Regions from separate parts of the Gordonia sp. DT218 genome, predicted to be linked through region 2. Evidence: predicted binding sites of a transcription regulator. Region 2 holds the regulator's gene; the other holds the start of a gene.
What was found. The regulator LexA, encoded in region 2, represses DNA repair genes until DNA is damaged. The targets are predictions, from matches to a motif close to CGAACANNTGTTCG.
Positions count from the first base shown of each region.

Region 1: a site for LexA is predicted at 4,477-4,490, ahead of ACPXCG_RS14340 (DUF222 domain-containing protein). Genes of this name have one in related genera too.

Region 1 is NZ_JBNCNS010000003.1:597,066-604,671, reverse strand. Features, by position in the region: gene ACPXCG_RS14365 (hypothetical protein) at 735-995, shown strand; gene ACPXCG_RS14360 (nitroreductase family deazaflavin-dependent oxidoreductase) at 1,053-1,556, shown strand; gene ACPXCG_RS14355 (GmrSD restriction endonuclease domain-containing protein) at 1,738-2,835, opposite strand; gene ACPXCG_RS14350 (SGNH/GDSL hydrolase family protein) at 3,104-3,937, shown strand; gene ACPXCG_RS14345 (hypothetical protein) at 3,945-4,184, opposite strand; gene ACPXCG_RS14340 (DUF222 domain-containing protein) at 4,518-6,257, shown strand; gene ACPXCG_RS14335 (hypothetical protein) at 6,295-6,606, shown strand; gene ACPXCG_RS14330 (YdcF family protein) at 6,687-7,271, shown strand; gene ACPXCG_RS14325 (1,4-dihydroxy-2-naphthoate polyprenyltransferase) at 7,348-7,606, shown strand, end outside.
Region 2 is NZ_JBNCNS010000005.1:301,347-308,952, reverse strand. Features, by position in the region: gene nrdR (transcriptional regulator NrdR) at 78-569, opposite strand; gene ACPXCG_RS19710 (LysM peptidoglycan-binding domain-containing protein) at 673-1,224, opposite strand; gene lexA (transcriptional repressor LexA) at 1,462-2,220, shown strand; gene ACPXCG_RS19700 (putative PEP-binding protein) at 2,235-3,908, opposite strand; gene ACPXCG_RS19695 (DeoR/GlpR family DNA-binding transcription regulator) at 4,117-4,887, shown strand; gene ACPXCG_RS19690 (1-phosphofructokinase family hexose kinase) at 4,925-5,890, shown strand; gene ACPXCG_RS19685 (PTS fructose transporter subunit IIABC) at 5,994-7,606, shown strand, end outside.

The sequences.
Region 1 (7,606 bases), on a different contig from region 2:
ATCAATTGCGCGGCGGCATCGGGCGCGTACAGCGAGATTCAGTCGTCGGCGAGTCCGTCGTTGCTGATTCGTTCGAGCTTGGCCGCGACTCGAGTGCGTCTGGCACCTGGACTCGTGAGACTTGCTTCTCGTTCACGATCGTTCTCCTCGTGGATGAGAATGGTGCGCTGTGCAGGCCCCCGGGCCTGTCGGTTCCGGCGCCTCGGATTAGCAACTCGGCTGGCGAAACAGTTTACTGGCTCGGTCGTGTGATGGACAGATCATTCGGGTCTGTCGAATTCTGTCAATATCGATTTCTGAATATTCACTGGAGAGAGAGTCAGTACCATTTGGCAGACGTGCAGGACTGTGAACCTGGCGCGGCTCTCGCTGTCTGGCGATCCGTCCGCGCCCGAGCACCTTGCCCCTACTTGTCGTCAATCTCGTTAGCGCGCTGTCTTATTCGGATCGACGCCAGACTCGCCCCAAGGTGAGAGCCACCGACAGCAACCGATGCACTCACATAGAACTGGCGTGGTGTCAGCCAGTCGAATCAATGTCTCTCGATATCATCGCCCACATGTGAGAAAATCGACTCGGCGCCGCGCTCGGAAGGCAGGTTTGCATTATGCGGGCCAGTGACCCGATTACTTAGTGTCTGCAACGAAATGTCCAGTCGGATTTGTTGAGGGCGTTGCACAACCAACAATCAGTGGTCTGATGTCAATCGCGAACATCTCCCGAGGAGAGCAACCATGACCACCCGAATCCGAAGAGTCGCCGCAGGCATCGCCGTCGGTGCAGCCGCGTCGATGTCCCTGGCGCCGATCGCAACTGCGGCACCATCAGCGGCCCCCGTGACCGTGCCTCACGACGCAGCCACCATCTACGTACCAAACCTTCCGGTACCCCTTCTGCCGGTTCCACTCCTTCCGGTCCCCTTGGTTCCGATCTTCCCGATCCCTGACGCGCCGAAGACGGTGTGCATCACCATCGTCTGCTTCCCGGTTTCCTGACGCTCGTCGAGCTCCGGAATCGCGGTGACGCGGACGACAAGACGTCAGGAGCGAGAGATGCCCATTCCGAATCAACGACTCGACCGCGCCAACGCCGTCCAACGTCGCACTGGGCAGTTCGGTTTCACGCCGGCCGGGCAGTGGTTCCTCCGAACCATTTCGCCGCGTGTTGATCCGACCCTCATCCGACTCACCCGCGGTCACCTGAGCTCGATCGGTCCGTGGCCGCGGTTCGTTCTGTTGACGCATACCGGAGCCAAATCGGGAATCGAGCGAACCACGCCACTGATCTACTTCACCGACGCCGATCGGGTCATCCTGATCGCCTCCAACTACGGCGGCCCCTGCCACCCGGCGTGGTATCACAACGTCAAAGCGAATCCGGTCGTGCAGATCTACGCGGGCGGAGTCGACGCGACATTCCGCGGTGAGCAGGTGACAGGCACCGAACGCGACCGCCTGTGGGACAACGTCAAGCAGACTATGCCCGGGTATGCCAAATACGAGTCCTGGGCCGGCGATCGCACGAATCCGATCTTGGCTTTCACTCCGATCGGGTAGCCCGGTCCCGACGACACGGTGATGACGTGGATCGTCAATCCGGTTGCGGCGTGGTCACCGCTGTCGTTGACATGGACATCACCTCAGCGGGCCGTTGGACGACATACGTGGTCGACGGCTCTGACAGGTGTTCCTTGTGCGGGGCCTCAGATCAGACCGTCCACAGATGCGGTGGCGTCCCCTACTCGCAGGCGACGCCGTCACCGTCACGATCCAAACCGGACCGATAGCCGGGCTGGCCTGCGAGAATCGGCGCAGCTCCCGCCGCCCGCACCGCGGAGCAGTTCCGGTAGTAGGTGCTGCCGCCGTCATCCGCCGCGGGCGGAGGCGCCACGTACACCGGCTGGGTGGTGGTCGGCGGCGGCGTATAGGCGGGCGCGGGTGTCGCTGTCCTCGTCGCGGTCTCTGATGGTTCCGGTGCCGGGGTGGTGGTCGCGATCGGAGTGCCGCCGCAGCCGGACAAAATCCGCGCCATCGCGTCCTTCTCCGCTTGCGTCACCCATAGGCGATACAGCACCTTCACGTCGATCTGCCGGGATACGTAGGTACAGCGATATGACTTGTTGGACGGGAGCCACGTCGCCGCGTCGCCGTCGCTCTTCTGCTGATTCGCCGGTCCGTCGGCGGCCTGCAGGTTGCGCGGATCGTTGGCGAGATTGCGACGCTCGATCGCACTCAGCTGCTGGGCGCCCTTCTGCCACGCGTCCGACAAAGCAACGAGGTGATCGATCTGCACTGCCGACGACGTCTTGATTCCCCGGACGAACGAAATGGTCTTCCCGGTGTACGGGTCATTCAACGTGCCGGTTTGCACCGCGCAGCCATTGGAACCCGACTTGAAGGTGATGGCCGTCAAGTCGCGACGCAGGATGTCGTTGCGGGTATCGCAGCCGTTGTGTCCGCCGGCCACCGAGACGTCGTCGGTCCACGCCTGTCCGAATTGTTCGCGGGAGTAGCCCGTCTTCGGGGCACGGCCCTTCACGGCCAGCGTCTCCAGTTTCGCAAGCGAGCCGTCGGCGGAGTTGGCCGACACCGTGGTTGCCCCGGCGGCGGCGACAGGCCGCAATGTCGGCTCGCTCGACGGCGTCGTGGTGGTTCTGCTGGTGACGGACGTTGACGACGCTGTGGAGACCGGTTCCGACTCACCCGGCCCACAGGCCGTGCCGATCACGACGACACCGGCCAACACTGCGACACCGGCTACGATCGCCGTCCGACTGTTGCGCGAGATTCCCGACTTCGGTTGCGCGTTCACTTCTTCACCCTTGTTCCTTGGCATTCCCCACCCAGTGATCGGCGAGCGGCGTGGCGACGTTACCCAACTCCTCGTTCTGGCCGCACCTCCGGTTTCCGGCTTGGAGCCGATCCTGCGGCCAGGATCAGAAGGTGCGGCAGGAACGTCGACTATCGTTGCGGGCCCGGGGGTATCCCGCGACCGCCGACTGTCGATGCGGTTACAGTGATCGACGTTGGTACTTGACCAGCCATTGCGCGGAGCGGTGTTGCGAGTCGATCGCACACGTCAGGAAGATCGGAAAGCCACTCGGATGTCCACTGTGTTGAAGCGTATCGCCGGATCGGCGCCCCTCTGGGCATGGATTGTGATGGTCGTGTGCATCGTCGTCCTCGTCGTCGGTCTCATCATTTCCGGTAATCGGACAGCTCCGGTCTCGTCGACGGCGGCGCATACCGACCCGACAAGCATGTCGCCGGCCTCGACTCCGGCAACGGCCGGCTTCATCGACGACGCGAAGGCCAACCCGAGTACTCCGAAGACTCTGGTCCTGCTCGGCGACTCGACCGGCGCGGACCGAAAGGGTTGGACACCCGCCCTCGCCACGTCGATCAGCCAGAATCTCGACCGGCCGGTCGCCACACGACTCTGGAACACTTCCGCCGACGCGTACGGTCCCGTCGTCGGAGTCGGCAACGGCACCAACGCCGCGATCGGTTTCTGGAATGCCAGCGCGCCGGGTAAGAGCGTGGCGTATACGGCGCAGAATCTCGACGAGATGATCCCATCCCAAGTGACGCCCGATCTGGTGCTGCTCAATTTTGGGCCGGGCCAGGACGCGGGCAAACCGCTCGCCGCACAGATCCAGCCGTTGATCACCGAAGTACGCAGTAAATACCCGAACGCCCAGATCGCGGTGATCAAGCAGGGGCCTCGGCAGGGGTCGGATGTGTCGCGCCAACTCTCAGACTATGCATCCGCTATGTCGGCTGACGGCATTCAGGTGATCGACGTCTACTCCGCATTCCCCAGCAGCACTGCGGGTCTCGCGGCGGTGATGCGCGACGCGGCCAACCCGAATGCGCGGGGGCAGCAGTTGTGGAGCACGACGGTACTGGCGGCGTTCGGTTTGCCGGCCGGACAATAACGGACAATCAGCGGCGCCGCGCCACCTTCATCTGGAACCGCGGCATCCGCGCCATCGCCCGCTCCCCTCGGCTACCCCGAGCCGGGAACGCTCCGATCTGTCGAGCGAACTCGGTCATGTCCATCACGACGCGGAAATGACTTGCGAGCCCGTCCCGGAACTCGATGATCTCCCGGACGTCGAACTCGACGTCTTTGCCCGTGGCAGCCAGGCCCGGCGGATCGAGTGAGCCGGTGTGGGTTCCCACTGCAGTCCAGGCAAAGCTGCCGCGCGGCGCGTGCGGGTGAAAGAGGGGCCGCCGAACCACTGTTCTCGAAGACGACGTCCTCGGTCATCACTGCCGTGAACACGTCGGGGTCGTGCGCATTGAAACCGCGGAGGAGTTCTGCGACGAAACCATTGACTGCGGTTTCTTCAGTCGGACAGAACGGTCGCCAGCCTCTCAACGATCCGCCCTTCGAAGAAATTTCGTCTCACTGATCGACGCCGATTGCCTCGACGAAAGGGCTTGCGCAGACAGTTTCGGCTCTGTTAGACTTCGAACATACGTTCGAACTAATTGGATCGGGGGGTCCGCCGCATGAGCGAGTCCGACCCTGATCATGTGGCCACCGATGACGGTGGTGAGGACGTGGATGTGGCGGCGGTGGCCGGCCAGTGGTTGCCGCAGGGCATGTTTCAGCAACATCATCCGCGCAGTCATGACGAACTGCTCGAGCGGCAGGCCGAATTGGCCACGGCCGCCGCGGCTTCGGTCGGGGATCTGCCCGCCGGTGAGAATGTGGTGGAGCTCTACCGCGAGTTCCATCACCTGCTCGACCGCATCGCCGGCGTCGACACCACCAGCGCCTCGCCCGCCGATCTGGTGGCGGTGGCCGTCGAACACGAACGCGCCGCCCGGCGGATGAGTTCGATCGGACACCGCCGAGTCATGGATGTCTGCGACCGCGACGCCCACACCACCGCCGGCTACCGCTCACTGCACAACTTCATGGCCGAAAAGCTGCGCATCGGCGACCTGCGCCACCGCAAAGAACAAATGGCCGCGGTCTCGCAGATGTACAACCTACAAGGCGAATTACTGGCACCACGCCACCCGCAGACCGCCGCCGCCCTGGCCGAAGGCGCCATCGGACCCGACCACGTCCAAACCATCGTGAACGCCATGGCACGCATCCCGGCCGCGGTGGCACCCGAGCTGGTGGAGGCGGCCGAGGCCAGTCTGGCCTACTTCGCTCGCGACTTCTCCCCAAAAACACTGACCGACCTCGGCGCCCGCATCCTGGGCCACCTCGACCCCGACGGCACCGTGACCGACCAGCGTGACCGCGCCCGCCAACGCCGCCTACTGCTGAGCAAACAAGACGCCCAACAGCTCAGCCGCCTGACCGCCACCCTGGACCCGACCACCCGCGCCATGTTCGACGTCGTCCTCGCCGCCTGGGCCGCCCCCGGCATGAACAACCCCGACGACAAGCAATCACCCACCGGACAACGCGAACACGCCGACCCCGACGCCCTCGCCGCCGCCGTCACCCGCGATGCCCGCACCCCCGAACAACGCAACCACGACGCGTTACGCGCCCTGCTCGACTACATCCTGACAAGCGGTGGACTCGGCGCCAGCCACCGCGGACTACCCCCACACCTGATCATCGCGATCACCGAAAGTGAACTGCGCGAACGGGCCGGCCTCGGCCACACCACCACCGGCGCCTCCCTGCCCATCGCCGACATCGTCGAACTCGCCGCCCACGCCGACCTACACCTGGCCGTGTTCGCCGACCACACCCGCGAAATCCTGCACCTGGGCACCGCGAAACGATTCGCCAACCAAGCCCAACGGTTCGCGCTCTTCGCCCGCGACGGCGCCCACTGCACCCACCCCGACTGCGACATGCCGTTCAGCCACACCGACATCCACCACGCCGAACAAGACTGGGCCGAAGGCGGCCGCACCGACATCGACGCCCTCGCCGCCGCGTGTCCCACCCACAACCGCATGGTCGGACACAAACCCGGACAATTCACCACCCACATCGTCGCCGACGGACCCGACGCCGGCCGCCCCGCCTGGACCCGCAACACCAACGGCACCGGACCACCCAACCCGCCACGCATCAACCGGCGCAACCACATCGCCGACACCCTCCGACACCACCTGCGAAACCACGGACTCTCAGGTGACACCCCCACGCGCCCAAAAGAAGTGGCCCCACCCGACTACCGATACGCCGGACCCATGCGCTTCACCCGACTCGTACACGACGGAATCACAGTCGAAATCCTCACACCAGACGACCTCGACCTGGCCCGGTAAATGCGACTGCCCACCGCGGTCACTGGATACTGGTGGGATGCGATCGATCGATCCGTTCCACGCGCTTGTCCTCCTCGGGCTGCTGTTCACCAGCGGCGCATGGTGCCTGGCCCGTCCGGGACGATGGTCGGCCGCGGTGCTCATCGTGGTGGCCGGTGCGTGGATCGTGTTCAACGGACCGCTGGAGGGTCGGACGCTGTTCGTGATCAGCGCCCGCCACGGAGTGACCGAAGGGGATGTGCTGGCGGTCGTCGGTTTCGCCATCGCGGGATGGGCGCTCTGGCAGACCGAGACTCGGACCGGGCAGCGGTGGGCGCGCGAGCGGCGAACGCGGCGCAGGTCTCGCTGAGCGAATGGCTCGTGACTCGCCCCGTGTGATCTGCCGGACCACGATCAACCACTCGTACTCGAGCCGTGCACAATTCAGGAATGGCGGTTAGGCGATCTCGACTCAGATCCATTGCCGCCATCGCTGCCTGTGTGCTGCTCATCGTCGCGGTTACCCTCGCTGGGCTCGGCTATCAGCTATTCAACAGAGAGCACCAGAACGAATTGCGACCTGCGGATGCCATCGTCGTCCTCGGCGGCGAGCACGACGGCCGGGAGGATTACGGACTCCGATTGGCGCACGAGGGATACGCGAACACCGTCGTGATCTCCGATCCGTACCGCCCTTACCCACTCCTCGACAAACAGATCATGGACCGCGTCTGCAATGCAGGCACCCCCGACATAGAGGTCATCTGCTTCGCACCGAATCCATCGACGACGCAGGGCGAGGCCACGTTCATCCAACGCCTGGCGAAGGAGCGTGGCTGGCGATCGGTGATCGTGATCAGCTGGCGCTATCACCTGGTGCGCGCCCGGTACATCTTCGGACAATGTTTCGACGGACAGGTGATCATGCGCAGCGTTCCGCGCGACTATTCGCGATCTGTCTTCAAGTGGGCGTACCAATATGCCTACCAATACGGCGGGCTCGCCAAGGCTGCCATTCTCGGATGCGCCCGATAACAGTTCAGCCCGTGTCGTCGATGGGCTCGACCGGGCGCCGAGTGCGCAGCAGTTCCTGCGTGGCAGGATCGACCTCGTGGCAACCCCGAAGCAGTGGTTAGAAGGCGCGCGTCCGCGCACGCTGCCCAACGCGATCGCGCCGGTCGTCGTCGGCGTCGGAGCGGTCCGCGACCTCGGCGACGTTGTCTGGTGGAAGGCAGTACTCGCCCTCCTGGTCGCGGTCGCCTTCATCATCGGCGTGAACTTCGCCAACGATTACTCCGACGGAATCCGTGGCACCGACGACGATCGCGTGGGCCCGATGCGACTGGTCGGCTCCGGCGCCGCGTCGCCCG
Region 2 (7,606 bases):
TTTCTGGACGCGTTCCGCTGAGCTCTCTGGACGGGTTCCGCTGAGCGCATGTCCGAGCGCACATCGCCCGGGCGCCGTCATTCCGAGACGATCGACCCCGTGGCGTCCACTGTCTTCCCGTGCGTCAAGTCGCCCTGCAGGTCATCGATCTCACGCTGGAAGTCCTCGAGCGAGTCGAACGAGCGGTACACCGACGCAAATCGGAGGTAGGCCACCTCGTCGAGCTCACGCAGCGGCTTGAGGATCGCCAATCCCACTTCGTTGCTGGGGATCTCGGCCGATCCGGATGCGCGAACGGCATCCTCGACCTGTTGCGCGAGCTGGGCGAGCGCGTCTTCGGCCACCGCGCGGCCCTGGCACGCCCGACGAACTCCGCGCATCACCTTCTCACGACTGAACGGCTCGGTGACCCCGTTGCGTTTCGCCACCGACAGCACGGCGCTCTCCACCGTCGAGAACCGGCGACCACACTCCGCACACGAACGGCGCCGTCGGATCGCCTGCCCTTCATCGGCGACACGCGAGTCGATGACCTTGGTGTCTTCGTTCTTACAAAACGGGCAGCGCATGTTGTCCTCACGCACATCTCGGGACACTCCGGCGCACCGGATGCTCGCTACGCCGTGCCGGTTCCCGGCTGGAACCTGTGCCATGGAGGATACCGTCCGTTGCTCAGCGGTATGCGGGCGCGATCAGCGCCTGCCCGACATGGAGGCCCGAGGCGGGCAGGGCGTTGCGCTCGACGATCTGATCGATGACCGACTGGCGCGGCAGATCCGGCGCCACCCGATCGGCGATCGAGCTCAGGGAGTCGCCCTGCCGCACATGCACCACCTCGGTGCCCACCGGTTGCGGGGCGACGGACGCGGCGTAGTTCGTCCCCACGATGGCGACGACCCAGACGAGCGCGGCCAGTGCACCCCCGACCAGCACCGCCAGTGCGGCCGCACGACGGCGGGCATAGACCCGCCGATCGTCCGCCGGTGCCGCACACCGGGTGCCGACGATCGTCGTGCCCGGGTTGTAACGCCCGGCCGGACGTCGGTCGGCCGGACGGGTCGGCTCGACCCTGGCGGCGCGCCGGGGACGCGTGCCGACGCCCGACGTGACCGGCCGTCGCGGCGCGCGCGTCGGTGTCTCGCGGGACCGGGTCCCGCTGCTCGGCAGATCGCGCACGAGCGTCTCGCGGGTCGACGCCTCACGGGTCAAGGTGGCTGTGCTCATCGTGTCCTCCTGGGATCCGAATCGGCCGTCCCCTCGATCACATGTTCGATGGAACGCATGTTCGATTTGTAGCACGATGCGCCGACAAAGTCTCGACACGCGTCGAACAAATGTTTGAACCTGTCGGCCGGTTCGGTTAACCTCGGCCGTGAGACACGCGATCGACCAGCAATTTTGCGAGACGAACCCGATTCGGCGACAGCCGACGATGCAACAGCCGACAGGAAGGACTCAGCGATGAGCGACAAGGCCGGCGGGCGGCGCGGAGCCTCCCGCGCGATCCACGAGAGCGTAGACGCCCCCGACGAGTCGTCCGATCCGGCACCTGTCGTCGCCGACCCCGAGTTCGCGGAGACAGCCCTCACCGCACGCCAGAGCGGGGTCCTGGAGTTCATCCGCCAGTCCGTGCGGGAGCGTGGCTATCCGCCCAGTATCCGCGAGATCGGCGACGCGGTCGGACTGACCTCGACGTCATCGGTGGCGCATCAGCTCCGCACCCTGGAACGCAAGGGATTGCTCAAGCGCGATCACAACCGGCCGCGTGCGGTGAACATCCAGGACGGCGACCACACCCCGCCGGGCGGTGCCGCTGCCGGACTCGCCGACGGTCAGGAGCTGCCCACGCCGACCTTCGTGCCCGTCCTCGGTCGGATCGCCGCCGGCGGACCGATCCTGGCGGAGCAGGCCGTCGAGGACGTGTTCCCGCTCCCGCGAGAACTGGTCGGTGAGGGATCGCTGTTCCTGCTGCGCGTCGTCGGCGAGTCGATGATCGACGCCGCCATCTGCGACGGCGACTGGGTGGTGGTCCGGCAACAGAACGTCGCAGACAACGGCGACATCGTCGCAGCAATGATCGACGGCGAGGCGACCGTGAAGACGTTCAAGCGCAAGGACGGTCACGTCTGGCTGATGCCGCACAACGAGCTCTTCGATCCCATCCCCGGCGACGAGGCCGCGATCCTCGGCAAGGTCGTCACGGTGATGCGGCGCGTGTGAGGGTCGCCTGAGGGTCAGCCGTCGAGCGCCGCCGACGCGACCGCACGGGCCTCGGCGGGACCGGCGGTCGTCAGCACCGCTTGTGCGGCAGACCGGCATTGGTCGAGAGTCACCTCCGCGAGGCGTGCGCCGACCGGGGCAGCCGCGGCGGGCGCCGCGGACAACGAACTGACACCCATGCCGACGAGCACACACGCCAGCAACGGATCGGCGGCCGCCTCACCGCACACCCCGACCGGCTTGTCCGCCGCCTGACCGGCGCGGGCGACCATGTCGATCAGCGCGAGCGCGGCCGGCTGCCACGGATCCGTCAGCGTGGCGAGTTCGGCCGACATCCGATCGGCGGCCATCGTGTACTGCGTCAGATCGTTGGTGCCGATCGAGACGAAGTCGACCTCCGCCAGGATCGCCGCAGCCAGGATCGCGGCAGCCGGCACCTCGACCATCACCCCCGCGACCAACCCACGGCGACGCACCTCGCCCGCGAATTCCGCTGCCTCGGAAGGCGATGCGATCATCGGGGCCATCACCCACGGCGTGGCTCCGCCCTCCTGCGCGGCGGCCGCGATCGCATCGAGCTGCGCCGCGCGGATATCGGGATGGTCGATGGCGATGCGATTGCCCCGGACGCCCAGCGCCGGATTGGCCTCATTCAGTTGGGTCACGAATTTCAGCGGCTTGTCCGACCCGGCGTCGAGCGTCCGGATCACCACTTTCTGATCGGCGAACGCGTCGATCACCTCGCGGTACAGCGTCGTCTGCTCGGCGATCGTCGGCGCCTCGGCGCGATCGAGGAACGCCAGCTCCGTGCGGAACAGCCCGACCCCCTCGACCGGATAGCCGGATGCGGTCCGTGCCGACGCCCCGTCGGCGACGTTCGCGAGCACCGAGACCCGATGTCCGTCCGCGGTCGCCCCAGGGCCCGTCCACGACGCCACCGCAGCAGCTTTGCGGCGGCTCTCGTCGACACCGGCGAGCGCCTTCGCCTCGTCGGGTTCGATCTCCAGAGTGCCCGCCGTACCGTCGACGAGCACTCTGGTGCCGACGGCCACGGTCGCGAGCCGGCCGACTGCGACAACGCACGGAATCCCCAACTGACGGGCGATGATCGCCGTGTGACTCGTCGGACCTCCGAGACGTGTGACCAACGCGATGATCAGTGTCGGATCGAGTCCGGCAGTATCCGCCGGGGCGAGGTCGTCGGCGAGCAGCACCGACGGCACGGGCGGTTCCGGTACGCCGGGCTCGGGTACCCCGAGCAACTCGGCGACAACCCGATCCCGGACGTCGTTGAGATCGGTGACCCGTTCGGCCATCAGTCCGCCGAGCTTGGTGAACATCGCGGCGAACTGTTCGGTCGCGGCCACCGCCGCGGCCGGCGCGGGGGTGCCGGTGGCGATCAATGCCGACGCCGCACCGACCCAACCACGGTCCTCGGCCAGACCCGCGGTCGCCACGAGCACCTCCGACGCCGCGCCCGAGGCATGCGAGGCCCGCTCCCGGAGCCGTCCCGCCACCGCCGCGGCGGCGTCGCTGAAGCGTTTGGTCTCGACATCACGCTCGTCCTCGGCGACGGCAGCCTCCGCCGCGCTCGGGTCGTATTCCGGACGAGCGCCCGGCCAGATCGCCGGTCCGAAGGCCTTACCCGCCACCACCGGCGTCCCCTGCAGAACCTGTGTCTGTGTCACCGAAGTCCCTATCCGTCCGTCGGTCCGCGAGCCGTTCCGGCCCAGGACTTACCGGCCTGTCTCGAACAGCGGGTCCTGTGGGTAATGAGCCCGCACTGAAGGTTATGTGATTCAAGTTACAAGAAAACCTTGACTTGTCAACATAAACAGGCGTAAACACAGATATAGCAACATACAAATCCACAGATTCCAACAGACGAGGACTTCCGTGTACGCCGAAGAACGTCAGCAGGCGATCGCCGATCAGGTGCGGGCCAACGGCCGCGCATCCGTCGCCGCGTTGGCCACGCTGTTCGACGTGACCAGTGAGACGGTCCGTCGGGACCTCGCGACCCTCGAACGCGCAGGACATCTCCAGCGGGTACACGGCGGTGCGGTTCGGCCGGGCTCCACACCGGTGTTCGGTGAGCTGGGCATCGACGAACGACAGATGACCCACACGCATGAAAAGGTCGCCATCGGCCGAGCGGCGATCCGGTTCCTCCCACCGGACGGTGGTTCTGTCTTCTTCGACGCCGGCACCACCACCTTCCAGGCCGCCCTCGCCCTGCCACGTGACCGCCGTCTGACCCTGATCACCCACAGCATCCCCATCGCCGCGGCGCTGGCCGGCCACCACTCGTCGGGCCTCCATGTCCTGGGCGGCCGTGTCCGCGGACTCACACAGGCGACCGTGGGCTCCGAGACGGTGGCGGCCCTGGAGCGACTACGCATCTCGACGGCCTTCGTCGGTGCGAACGGGATCAGCGAGTCACACGGACTCTCCACACCCGATCCGGACGAGGCCGCCATCAAGGCAGCGATCGTCAGGGTTGCCAATCGCGTAGTGGTGCTTTCCGATTCATCAAAGATCGATCGCGAGGACCTGTCCTCGTTCGCCGATCTCGCAGATATCGACGTGCTGGTCACCGACGCCGGGATCGACCCGGCCACCTCCGCGGCCCTGTCGGTCCGCGGAATCGATGTCGTGATCGCGTGACCGAGAGGACCCCATGACACGACCATCAGCGGATCCGGTGATCGTTACTGTCACCGCCAACCCGAGCCTCGACCGGACCCTCGAGCTAGCCGCACCGCTCAGTCGCGGAGAGGTGCAGCGCGCGACATCGGTGCGTGCCGAACCCGGCGGCAAGGGTGTCAACGTCGCGCGGGTGGTATCCGAGGCAGGTCTGTCGACCCTTGCCCTCCTGCCCGCGCGGACCAGCGACCCGCTGCTCACCGCACTCGACACGGTCGGCCTCCCCTATCTCGCGCTGCCGATCGACGGCGACGTCCGATCCAACGTCACGGTCGCCGACCCCGACGGCACGACCACCAAGATCAATGCACCCGGCTTCCGCCTCGACCCCGCCGAGGCACATGCCCTCGTCGATCTCGTCGTCGAGAATGCGCGCGGCGCGAGCTGGGTGGCACTGTGCGGGTCACTGCCGCCGGGGCCGTCCGACAACTGGTATCGAACCGTCATCGACGAGCTCGACGGACAGCAGTGCCGCGTCGCGGTGGACACCTCCGGCGGCCCGTTGTCGGCGACCGTCCGGGGTCGGGTGGACCTACTGAAGCCCAACGACGAGGAACTGGCCGAGGCCACCGGCGCGGATCCCGCACGTCTCGTCGCCGCGACGTCACGAGGTGACTACGAGCCACTGCTCGCCGCGGCGCGCACCCTCGTGGACCGGACCGGGGCCGCCGTCCTCGCCACCCTCGGCGCCACCGGGGCGATCCTGGTCACCGACACCGGAAACTGGTTTGCCACACCGCCACCGATCGTGCCTCGCAGTACCGTCGGCGCCGGGGACTCGGCGCTCGCCGGCTATCTGATCGCCGAGACCCGCGGCGCAGCGGAACCGGATCGGCTCCGCTCGGCGGTCGCCTATGGCTCGGCCGCCACCGCTCTCGCCGGCACTCAGCCGCCTGCACCGGGTCAGCTCGATCTCGCCGGGGTGACGGTCACCGACCTCTCCGGAGCCGCCCGGGTCGGATGACACTCGACGATCGCATGCACGGGCTCGTTCCCGCCGAACGGCCTGCCACCATCAAGCCTCCACGAACACGACGACCGCACATCCCGATGTAGAAGGAAATCCGATGTCCGAACAGATCATCACGACGCAGACGGTGAGTCTCGACGTCGACGCGGGCGCCGACCCGGCTGCCGTGATCGGCTATCTCGCCGAAGCACTCCAGGCCGCAGGCCGCACCACCGATGCCGCCGATCTCACCCGTGGAGCGCTCGCCCGTGAGGCGAAGTCCGCGACCGGACTGCCCGGTGGTATCGCGATCCCGCACGCCCGCGCCGAGTCGGTCACCGAGGCCAGTCTCGCGATGGCGCGGCTGTCCGCCAAGGTCGACTTCGGGGCACCCGACGGCCCGGCAGACCTCGTGTTCCTCATCGCCGCGCCGTCCGGCGGAGCGTCCGAACACATGAAGCTGCTGAGCTCCCTGGCACGTTCACTGGTCCGCCCCGATTTCGTCGCGTCACTTCGCGAAGCCGAGAGCGATGACCGTGTGGTGCAACTCGTCGATCAGGCGATCAATCCCGCACCCGCACAACCGGTGGCATCCACTGCCGCGGCCACCGGCGCGGCCACCGCACCAGCGGCCGGCGCCTCGCCCCCGACACCCGAGCCTGCCGGCCCCGAGCGCAAGTCGATCGTCGCGATCACTGCGTGTCCGACCGGGATCGCGCACACCTACATGGCGGCAGATGCCCTCAAGTACGCGGCCGAACGCGCCGACATCGACTTCCACGTGGAGACTCAGGGGTCCTCGGCGACAACCGCATTCGATCCGCAGGTGATCGCGAACGCGGACGCAGTCATCTTCGCCACCGACGTCGAGGTGAAGGGCAAAGAACGTTTCCACGGCAAGCCTGTCATCTCCTCCGGAGTCAAGCGGGCGATCAACGAGCCCGACGAAATGATCGCCGAAGCGGTTGCAGCCTCGGATAATCCGAACGCCGCAGTGGTGGCGGGCTCCGGCGACGGCGTCCCGGACAGCACAGCGGAAGCCGGCGGCGTCGGATTCGGCAAACAGGTCCAGCAGGCACTGATGACCGGCGTCAGCTACATGATCCCGTTCGTCGCCGCCGGCGGTCTACTCATGGCTCTCGCCTTCCTCCCGTTCCTCGGCGGCTACGAGATCGCGAACTCGACACTCGACACGTCCGGTGCGCTCAATGACGGACAGTTCATCGCGCTGAACAACAGTCTGTGGGATCTGCCGGCAGGCGGCCTCGGCCAATACATCGGCGCGGTGTTGTTCGCCGTCGGTGGTCTCGCCATGAGCATGCTGGTCCCGGTCCTGGCCGGCTACATCTCGTTCGCCATCGCCGATCGACCCGGTATCGCACCCGGTTTCGTCGCGGGACTGGTGTCGGTCGCCGTCGGTGCCAGTTTCATCGGTGGTCTGGTCGGCGGTCTCATCGCCGGTGTCGCCTGTTTCTGGATCGCCCGACTCCCGTTGCCGCAGTGGGCGCGAGGGCTGATGCCGGTGGTGATCATCCCGCTGTTGGGCAGCTTGATCATCGGCGTCCTCCTGTACATGCTGCTCGGCAAGCCGCTCGCGTGGGTCACCGATCAGATGACCGACGGCCTCAACAGCATGTCCGGCGGCTCGGCGATCATCCTGGGCATCGTGCTCGGCCTGATGATGTGCTTCGACCTCGGCGGCCCGGTCAACAAGGCGGCGTATCTGTTCGC